3 regions of the Aquabacterium sp. A3 genome follow, and region 2 is predicted to be linked to each of the others. Evidence: predicted binding sites of a transcription regulator. Region 2 holds the regulator's gene; each other region holds the start of a gene.
What was found. Region 2 encodes LexA, which represses DNA repair genes until DNA is damaged. Its sites were predicted from a motif close to ACTGTATNNNNATACAGT; they were not measured.
Positions count from the first base shown of each region.

Region 1: the regulator LexA is predicted to act here: its motif matches at 1,418-1,435, upstream of imuA (translesion DNA synthesis-associated protein ImuA).
Region 3: the regulator LexA is predicted to act here: its motif matches at 2,002-2,019, upstream of recA (recombinase RecA).

Region 1 is NZ_JBBPEV010000001.1:132,526-135,798, reverse strand. It holds gene WNB94_RS00555 (cation diffusion facilitator family transporter) at 1-671, opposite strand, end outside; gene ribA (GTP cyclohydrolase II) at 681-1,331, opposite strand; gene imuA (translesion DNA synthesis-associated protein ImuA) at 1,484-2,251, shown strand; gene WNB94_RS00540 (Y-family DNA polymerase) at 2,199-3,273, shown strand, end outside.
Region 2 is NZ_JBBPEV010000004.1:101,485-104,757, forward strand. It holds gene WNB94_RS13590 (methylamine utilization protein) at 1-276, shown strand, start outside; gene WNB94_RS13595 (asparaginase) at 263-1,282, opposite strand; gene lexA (transcriptional repressor LexA) at 1,376-2,098, shown strand; gene WNB94_RS13605 (hypothetical protein) at 2,362-2,592, shown strand; gene phbB (acetoacetyl-CoA reductase) at 2,648-3,273, opposite strand, start outside.
Region 3 is NZ_JBBPEV010000002.1:286,433-289,705, reverse strand. It holds gene sucC (ADP-forming succinate--CoA ligase subunit beta) at 1-264, opposite strand, end outside; gene recX (recombination regulator RecX) at 388-867, opposite strand; gene recA (recombinase RecA) at 864-1,937, opposite strand; gene WNB94_RS10485 (HP1242/YdcH family protein) at 2,174-2,416, shown strand; gene metH (methionine synthase) at 2,535-3,273, shown strand, end outside.

The sequences.
Region 1 (3,273 bases), on a different contig from region 2:
TGCTCTGTGTCGGCAGCCCTGTCCATCAGGTCGTCCAGCGCCCGCCAGGCGAATTGACCGCCCATGCGCAAGATGAGCAGGCCCACGACCAGGGCAGCCACGGCGTCCAGCACCGGGTAGCCCGCCAGGTTGCCAGCGATGCCCAGCGCCACCACCAGGGACGAGGCCGCATCAGAGCGCGAGTGCCAGGCATTGGCCACCAGCATGCTGGAGCGCACTTTCTCGGCCTGATGCAGCAGGTAGCGAAAGAGCCCTTCCTTGCACAGCAGCGTGAACACCGACACATACAGGGCCAAGGGGTCAACGACCACATTCGACGGCCCCTCAGGTGAAAGATAAGGCACCACACGCCACACCATGCCCGCACCGACACCGAGCAGCAACAGACCCAGAACCAGCGATGAAGCCGTCTCGAAACGCTGATGTCCGTATTGATGATCAGCGTCCGCCGCCTTGTGGCTTTGGCGATTGGCCAGCAGCACGATGACATCCGACATCAGGTCAGACAAGGAATGGATGGCATCGGCCACCAGGGCCTGTGATCGCGACACCATGCCCACCCACAGTTGCGCCAGGGTGAGCACGGTGTTGACCACCATGCTCACCCAGGTGCTGCGGCGAGCCACCTGCTCGCGCAGACTCATGTCGATGCGTGATGGCGTGGTGGCCATGGCAAAAACTCAGCCCAGCCAGTCGATGTGGTGTCCGAGCTTTCGGGCCTTGGTGCCCAGGTACCGCTCGTTTTCAGACTGAACGTCGCTTCGCACAGGCACACGCTCATCGATCTTGACCCCATGCTGGCGCAGCGTGTCGACCTTGCGCGGGTTGTTCGTCATGAGGTGCACGGACGACACGCCCAGATAGTCCAGAATCTGAGCCGCCACATCGAAGTTGCGCAGGTCGGCCGCAAAACCAAGGTGCAGGTTGGCCTCGACCGTGTCCATGCCCTGATCTTGCAACTGGTAGGCCTTGAGCTTGTTGGCCAGACCGATGCCGCGGCCCTCTTGCCGCAGGTACACCACCACGCCCTGCCCCTTTTTGCCGATTTCGCTCATGGCGAACTGCAACTGGGGGCCGCAATCGCAGCGCAAAGAGCCAAACACATCACCGGTCATGCACTCGGAGTGCACCCGCACCAGCGCACTGCCCTGGACATCGCCCATGACCATGGCCACATGCTCCAGCCCCGTGGACTTCTCCTTGAACAACTTCATGGTGAAGGTGCCGTGCTCGGTGGGAACACGGGCTTCGGCCAGCAAATCGACCAGCGCGGCCGTGACGGGTGTGACAGGCTGGGCTGGGGTCTGCTTGGCGGGTTCTGGACTGGACATTGGTTTTCCTCAGGGGCATCTATTTTGCCAAAAGCCGACAGGCTTGGCTGGCACGGTCAGGATCGAATGGAAATTCACACAAAAGTACTGTATGCATGTACAGTATTCAAATGTCTTCGAGTCCGTCCTTCCAGGGGCCATTGATCCGCCCTGTGAGCCGCCCTGTTGTTCGCTCTGTCGCCCTGCCCGATCACCTTCGGCAAGCGGTCTGGCCTGGTCATGGCCAGGCGTCGGCCCCCGTGCGGGTGCTCCCCAGTGGCCACGCCTCCCTGGACACCGCCCTGCCAGGAGGCGGCTGGCCCATCGGCTGCCTCACTGAAATCCTGCAAACACAAGCCGGCCAGGGCGAATGGCGCTTGCTGGGCCCCGCCTTGTCGCCCCTGGCCAGCGCACAGTCACCCGTGCTGCTGGTCAACCCGCCCCATGAGCCTGGCTTGCTGGGACTGCAGTCCTGGCGCATTCCTGCTGACAGCATTCAATGGGCTGAAGCCCATGCACACAGCGATCGCCTGTGGGTGATTGACCAGGCCCTGAAAGCCGACTGCTTCAGCGCCATCCTGGCCTGGCTGCCACACACACCCACCCAGGTTGTGCGCCGCTTGCAGGCCGTGGCCGCACACCATGGCGGTCTGTTCTTCGGTTTTCGGGGTTTGCAGGCAGCCGAACTGCCCTCTGCAGCGCCATTGCGCCTGAGCCTGCACCTGGGGCCATGCCCTCACCCGCTGCAGGTTCGCCTGCTCAAACGACGCGGCAGTCCCTGGCCGCACCCCATCGTGCTGCCCGTCTGGCCCGTGTCCTTGGCCCGACTGCTGCCCATGACCCCTCCAGGGTCTGCGCCCCTGCACACGCCGCTGCAAGGTGCATCCCATGCTGCACTGGATCGCACTCGCTCACCGCACGCCGCCATCGCTCAAGGCTGATGGCCCAGCAGACACCTGCGTGGCCTGGGCGCTTCAGTTCACGCCCAAGGTGGCCTGGCTGGAAGACTGCCTGGTGCTGGAAGTGCAGGCCAGTGCAAGGCTGTTTGGTGGCCTGGAGCGTCTGCATGCCCTGGTCGCTGATGGCGCCCGTCACCATGGCATGACTGGCTGGGCGTGGGCGCGAACGGCCTTGGCCGCCTGCGCGCAAGCACGCCAGTTGCACCCCATCGAGGGCTGGGGGCCTGCCCCGCGGGCACGCTTGTCGGCATTGCCCCTGCGCAGTCTGCATGCGGTGGGGCGCCATGCACATGCCCTGTCGCGGCTGGGGTGTCACACGGTGGGCGATGTGCTCAAGCTGCCCCGTGAAGGCCTCGCGCGCCGATTTGGTGATGGCATCCTCCGCACCCTGGATCAGGCCACCGGACGGTGTCCGCAGCCTTTGCAGTGGCTGCAAGCCCCACCAGGCTTCGAGGCCCAGTGCGAATTGCCGCATGCACAAGATGCGGCCCCAGCGCTGATCACCCACTGGCGGCCTTTGCTGCAAGCCTTGGCCCGCTGGCTGCAAGCTCGACATCTGGGGGTGTGCAGCCTGCAACTGGGATGGCGACACGCCTGGCGCAATCACGACGGCGCGCGCGATGGGCAACACACGGTGCGCTTGTCCAGCGCCACCCAGGAAGTCGGTCGTCTGGAGCACCTGGTGGCCGAGCATCTGGCTCGACTCACCCTGAGCGCGCCGGTCAGCGACCTGACCTTGTGCAGCAGCGACTTTCAGCCCGTACCGCGCGCCAACAACACCCTGTTTCAAGAATGCACCACCGCAGCGCTTGGGCACAACACACGTTCGGCAGCAGACGTGCAGGCCCGGCGCGAGCGCTGGCTGGACTGGATGGACAGGGTCAGCGTGCGCCTGGGAACCACAGGCCTGCGACGCGGGGGGCTGAGACCCGACCACCGCATCGAATGCACGCAAGCGTGGCAGGCCTGGCCAGCCCTTGACACGGTCAAGTCAGTGCCTCCAT
Region 2 (3,273 bases):
TATGCGGGCACGCCAGCCAAGCCCGTGATCTTCGACAAGGCGGGCACGGCCACGCTGGGCTGCAACATCCACGACCGGATGATGGCGCACATCCACGTGGTGGACACCCCGTACTTTGGCGTGACCGACGGCATGGGCCGCGTCACCATCGACCTGCCGGCGGGCGATCACGTCGCGCGCATCTGGACCGTGCCCATGGGTGAAACCTCGCCAGGCATCGAGCAACCCCTGCGCGCTGGCGGGGGCCCCGTGACGCTGCGCATCACGCCACCTTGAACACCTCGGGCCGATCGAAGAAGGCACGGACACACCCTCGCTGTGGCGCGCCAAGCAGGTGCAAGGCCAGCGCCACCCGAGCCTGGGCCACCGTCAGCGGCCCGGCGGCCGGCCATCGATCATCGGCACGGGACAGCACCCCACCCCGCGCCACCCGGGTGCTGCGCCAGACCTGCACCCCTTGCGCGCAGGCCTCGTTCAGCGCATCGGCCAACGCATCCTGAACCGTCCCGTGTCCGGTGCAGGCCACCACGAGTCCCTTCAATGAGGCGGCGCCATCCGCCGACAGCAGCGCACGCACCACCCAGCCATCGGCATCTGCGTGGCTGCTCACGCACTCCACCCGCGGGCGGGCCTGCGTCGCAAACCATCGCCACAGTGGCGCCTGTACCGCACGGAACGGCCCATCCTGCCACGCCTGTATCGCCGGTTGCCACACCCCATCGGGCAGCCTGCGTGCCAAAGGCTGGGCGCCGCCGGCATCAAACGCGTTCACCTCCCGTGTGTGAACCTTGCGCACCAGACTGCCCGGCCACAAGCAGGCGTTCATGGCCACCCACGTGCCCCCGAGGCCTCTGGACGACAAAACCTGCACGGCAGACAAGGCATCGCGCAGATTGGCGGGCCCATCGGCATCATCGGCCGTGGCCGGACGCATGGCACCCGTGAGCACCACCGGCTTGCGCTGATCATGCAACCAGTCCAGCACACAGGCGGTCTCTTCCAGCGTGTCCGTGCCATGGGTGATGACCACACCCGCCACGCCCTCATCCGACAGGCCCTCGGCCAGCCTGCTGGCCAGCGCCTGCCACACAGACCACCGCATGTCCTTGCTGTCGATCGACACCACCTGATGGGCGCGCACCTGCCAGCCCTCGGGCACATCGACCCCGTCCAGCAAGGCATCGACCCCCAGCACCGCCGCCGTGTACCCCCCCGACGGGTCACCGTGACGCTGAACGCCAGCGATCGTGCCGCCCGTGCCCAAGACCAACAATGTGCGCATCAACACCTCAAAAAATTAACTGGACAAACCAACAGTACTGTATAAAATGACAGACATCCGGTTCACGCCACGTTCTTCCAGAGCGCCCCCGAGATGTCCAACGATAGCCCCAAACTGACGCCGCGACAGCAAGAGATCTTCGAGCTGATCCAGCAAGCCATCGCCACCACAGGTGCGCCGCCAACCCGGGCCGAAATCGCCAATCAACTGGGATTTCGTTCGGCCAACGCCGCCGAAGAGCACCTGCAGGCGCTGGCCCGCAAAGGCGTGATCGAGCTGGTCGGCGGCACCTCGCGAGGCATCAGGCTCAAAGCCGGCACGCTGCGGGGGCTGCACGAAACCCGCCGCGCGCCAGCCTCTGCCGGCAAAAGCCGCCTGGGCAGTCTGAGTGGCCTGACGGCCGGTAACCTTCCCTTGCCCGGCCTTGAGCAACTGGTGCTGCCCCTGGTGGGGCGCGTGGCGGCAGGCCATCCCATCCTGGCACAAGAACACATCGAACAAAGTTACGCGGTCGAACCCTCCCTGTTCACGCGCACGCCCGACTACCTCTTGCGGGTCAAGGGCATGAGCATGCGAGATGCTGGCATCCTCGACGGCGACTTGCTGGCCGTGGCGCGCACGCGCGAGGCCCGCAATGGGCAAATCGTCGTGGCGCGGCTGGGCGACGAAGTGACGGTGAAACGCTTTCAGCGCAACGCCCAAGGCGTCACCCTGCTGCCAGAAAACCCTGATTTCGAGCCCATCCTCGTGGGCCCTGACACCCCTGATTTCGAGCTTGAAGGCCTGGCCGTGGGCCTGATCCGCAAGGATTTCTGACACGGTTTTCTTCACTCCCACGGTGCAGGTGGCGGGCATTCGTGCCGCAGCCTCTGCGGTGCAATCCTGCGCGGTGGGCCCTGTATGAATCCTGCCGAACTTCGCTGAAGTCCAAGGAGTTCACCATGATTCACCACCTCGCTCGCGCCTTCTTCGCACGAGAAACCAGTCCACAGGCGTCAGCCCACAGACACCAGCAGCCAACAGCACAGACTTCTGGGGCTGCGGATGGCACGTCACCTCGTCCAACACCGGCTGCGCCCGTGCGCCCACGCCCCATCACACCATGGACGGCCCCGGCGTCATGCGCGACGGCCACGCTGCACCGCCAGTGCGGCCTGGTCAACGGTCGCGCGGCCTCCACGTCGGCCATGCAGCGTGTGCGCATCAGCACCGACCCCAGCGATGCCCGTCGCACCGTGATCAGCGGCCGCTTTGCCGAAGTCTGCGCGGCCCTGGACCGCCTCGTTCACGAGCAAGAAGCGCTGGCCTGAAACAACAACACCGCGCCAGGCGCGGTGTTGTTCGCTGTGCGGCACGACGCCGTGATCAGCCCATGTGCAGGCCACCGTTCACCGAGAAATCGGCGCCCGTGGCAAAGCCGGCTTCGTCGCTGGCCACCCACGACACCATCGAGGCGATTTCTTCAGGCGTGCCCAGGCGCTTGACAGGAATCGTGGCCACGATCTTGTCCAGCACGTCTGGACGGATAGCGCGCACCATTTCAGTCCCGATGTAGCCCGGCGACACGGTGTTGACGGTCACGCCCTTGTTGGCCACTTCCTGAGCCAAAGCCATCGTGAAGCCGTGCATGCCCGCCTTGGCTGCCGAGTAGTTGGTCTGACCGAACTGACCCTTTTCACCGTTGACCGAACTGATGTTGACGATGCGACCCCAGTTGCGCTCAACCATGTCGTCAAGAACCTGCTTGGTCACATTGAACAGGCTGTTGAGGTTGGTATCGATCACCGCATCCCAGTCGGCCTTGCTCATTTTGCGGAACATGCCGTCGCGGGTGATGCCGGCGTTGTTCACCAGCACGTCGATGGGGCCATGTTCGGCCTTGGCCTTGCGGAAGGCCTCCACGGTCGAATCCCAATCCGACACATTGCCCACCGAGGCGTAGAAGGTGTAGCCCAGCGCCTTTTGCTCATCCAGCCACTTGTTGAAATCCC
Region 3 (3,273 bases), on a different contig from region 2:
GGGGCCGGTCTGGTGCGTCTTGAGCTGCATGCCCAGGATCTGGCCGGCCAGCGTGCGCACGTCGTCGAGGCTCTTGGCCACTTTCACGCCGCCGCCCTTGCCACGGCCACCGGCGTGGATCTGGGCTTTGACAACCCATACCGGGCCGCCGAGCTTTTCAGCCGCTGCCACAGCGTCGTCTACAGAAAATGCCGGGATTCCTCTTGGGACCGGCACACCGAATCGGCTCAGGATCTCTTTGCCTTGGTACTCGTGGATCTTCATTGGGGTCTCGCAGTGTGAGTGTTCTCATCGAACATGACAAAGCTCAGCGTCACCGATCAGGCAACGCCGGGCGCGTCGGAAGCAAGGGTCACTTGCTGCGACGCGTCATGCAGCATAGCACCGCTACGCCCCCGTGTCGCCTGGGATGTCTCCCCGAATCACCCGCCGGATGGTGTCTGAACTGAAGCCGCGCCCAGCCAGGAACCGCACCTGCCTGGCCCGTTCCTCAGGGGTGGCGGGAGGCTCACCAAAGCGCCGCTGCCAGACCGCGTGTGCCCGGGCCAACTCGGTGGACTGCAGCCCCAGCAGCGCCGCACGGGTGATGTCGTCGGGCAAATCATGCTGCGCCAACTCGGCCTTGACGCGCCCCACCCCATACCGTACCGAGCGGCGGTGAACCACGGACTCGGCAAAGCGTTGAGCGGACAAAAAGCCGCGCGACTCCAGTTCGTCCAGCACAGCATCGACCTGCTCGGCGGACTCTGCATGGGGCCCCAGCTTTCGGCGCAGCTCGAGCCGGGAGTGTTCGCGGGCGGCCAGGTACTTCAAGGCCCGGCCCTTGAGCGACAACACGGTGCGCCCCCGACCCGCCTCAGGCCTCACTCAGCCTGATCGTCGCCGGCAGGGCTGGCGCTTGACGCGGCCGCACCCGGCATCTGGGTGATGCCCAGCGATTCGCGGATGCGGTTTTCGATTTCCCGGGCCAGGTCGGCGTTCTCACGCAGAAACTCACGGGCGTTGTCTTTGCCTTGGCCGATCTTTTCGCCGTTGTAGGCGTACCAGGCACCCGCCTTGTCAACGATCTTGGCAGTCACCCCCAGGTCGATGATCTCGCCCTCGCGGCTGATGCCCTCGCCGTACAGGATGTCGAATTCAGCGGTCTTGAACGGGGGAGACACCTTGTTCTTGACCACCTTGACCTTGGTTTCGTTGCCGATGACTTCGTCACCCTTCTTGATGGAACCGGTGCGACGGATGTCCAGGCGAACCGAGGCGTAGAACTTCAGGGCGTTACCGCCGGTGGTGGTTTCGGGCGAGCCGAACATCACACCGATCTTCATGCGGATCTGGTTGATGAAGATGACGGTGCAGTTGGTTTTCTTGATGGTGGCGGTGAGCTTGCGCAGGGCCTGGCTCATCAAACGGGCCTGCAAGCCCGGCAGGGAGTCGCCCATTTCGCCTTCGAGCTCGGCCTTGGGCGTGAGCGCCGCCACCGAGTCCACCACGATGAGATCGACGGAACCCGAACGAACCAGGGCATCGACGATTTCCAGGGCCTGCTCACCCGTGTCGGGCTGCGAGATCAGGAGGTCGTGCAGGTTGACGCCCAGCTTCTGGGCGTATTGCACATCCAGCGCGTGCTCGGCATCGATGAACGCACACACGCCGGCCAGCTTCTGCATTTCGGCCACCACCTGCAGCGTGAGCGTGGTTTTGCCCGACGACTCAGGGCCGTAGATCTCGATCACCCGGCCACGCGGCAGGCCACCCACCCCCAGGGCCACGTCCAGGCCCAAAGAGCCTGTGGACACCACCTGGATGTCCTCGGCCACCTCGCCTTCACCCAGTCGCATGATGGAGCCCTTGCCAAACTGCTTTTCAATCTGGGCCAGCGCGGCCTGCAGGGCTTTGGCTTTCTCGGTGCTGAGGGCTGATTTGGCTTGGGTGTCCATGAGGGTCTCCGGTGGTCGTCTGGGCGAACCCCTGTGGCTCGCATTGGTCGCCATTATGACAAAAGCTGGATGTTTGTACAGTACTTTCATGTCCCACTGTTGGGGGCACCCGTCAGGGGGCATGGCGAGCAAGACGTACCGCCGTTCTGCCAGCGGGCTTGATCTGTCGCAAGGACACCGCCTGGCGTTCGACCCAAGATGAGGGTGTCGATTCACAGAGACCCCATGAGGAGCCCATGCAAGCACATCACCCGCTGGTCAAAGATTTTCCTGAGTTCCGTGATCAGATCCATGAACTGAAGGTGACGAGTTCCCACTTCGTCAAACTGGAGCGCGAGTACGAGGACATCGACAAAGAAGTCGTGCGACTGGAAAGCGGTATCGAGCACGCCTCATCGGCCGATCTGGAACAGAAAAAACTGCGTCGCGTGGCCCTGAAGGACGAGTTGTACGCCATGCTGAAGGCCTCAGCCGCCTGACGCACACCGAGCAAGGCATTGCAGCGCACGCCCTGATCAGGGCACAGCGTCTGCGCCTCGGGGCCCCGCGCCACAAGCGCCGGGCCCTTCCTCATTGGGGGGCACTTAAAATGGCGGGATGACGTCCCCTGCCCCCACTTCGCCCGTCGACACGACCACCGCCCCCCACGTTCCGCCCATGCGCCTGTCCGGCCTGGAGCCGGTGTTGATCGGTCAGGGCACGCTGTTCGTCAACGTGGGCGAGCGCACCAACGTGACCGGCTCGAAGGCGTTCGCGCGCATGATCCTCGAAGGACGCTTCGAGGATGCCCTGTCGGTGGCCCGACAGCAGGTCGAAAACGGCGCCCAGGTCATCGACATCAACATGGACGAGGCCATGCTCGACAGCAAGGCCGCCATGGTGCGTTTCCTGAACCTGATCGCCGGGGAGCCGGAGATCGCCCGCGTGCCCATCATGATCGACTCCTCCAAGTGGGAGGTGATCGAGGCCGGGCTGAAGTGCATCCAGGGCAAGGGCATCGTCAACTCGATCTCGCTGAAAGAAGGCGTGGACGAGTTCAAGCGCCAGGCCACGCTGATCAAGCGCTATGGCGCCGCGACCGTGGTGATGGCGTTTGACGAGGTGGGCCAGGCCGACACCTACCAGCGCAAGATCGAGATCTGCGAGCGGGCCTACCGCATGCTGGTGGATGAGGTGGGCTTCCCACCCGAAGACATCATCTTCGACCCGAACATCTTTGCCATTGCCACGGGCATCGAAGAGCACGACAACTACGCCGTCGATTTCATCAACGCCACCCGCTGGATCAAGCAGAACCTGCCGGGCGCCAAGGTGTCGGGCGGCGTGTCGAACGTGT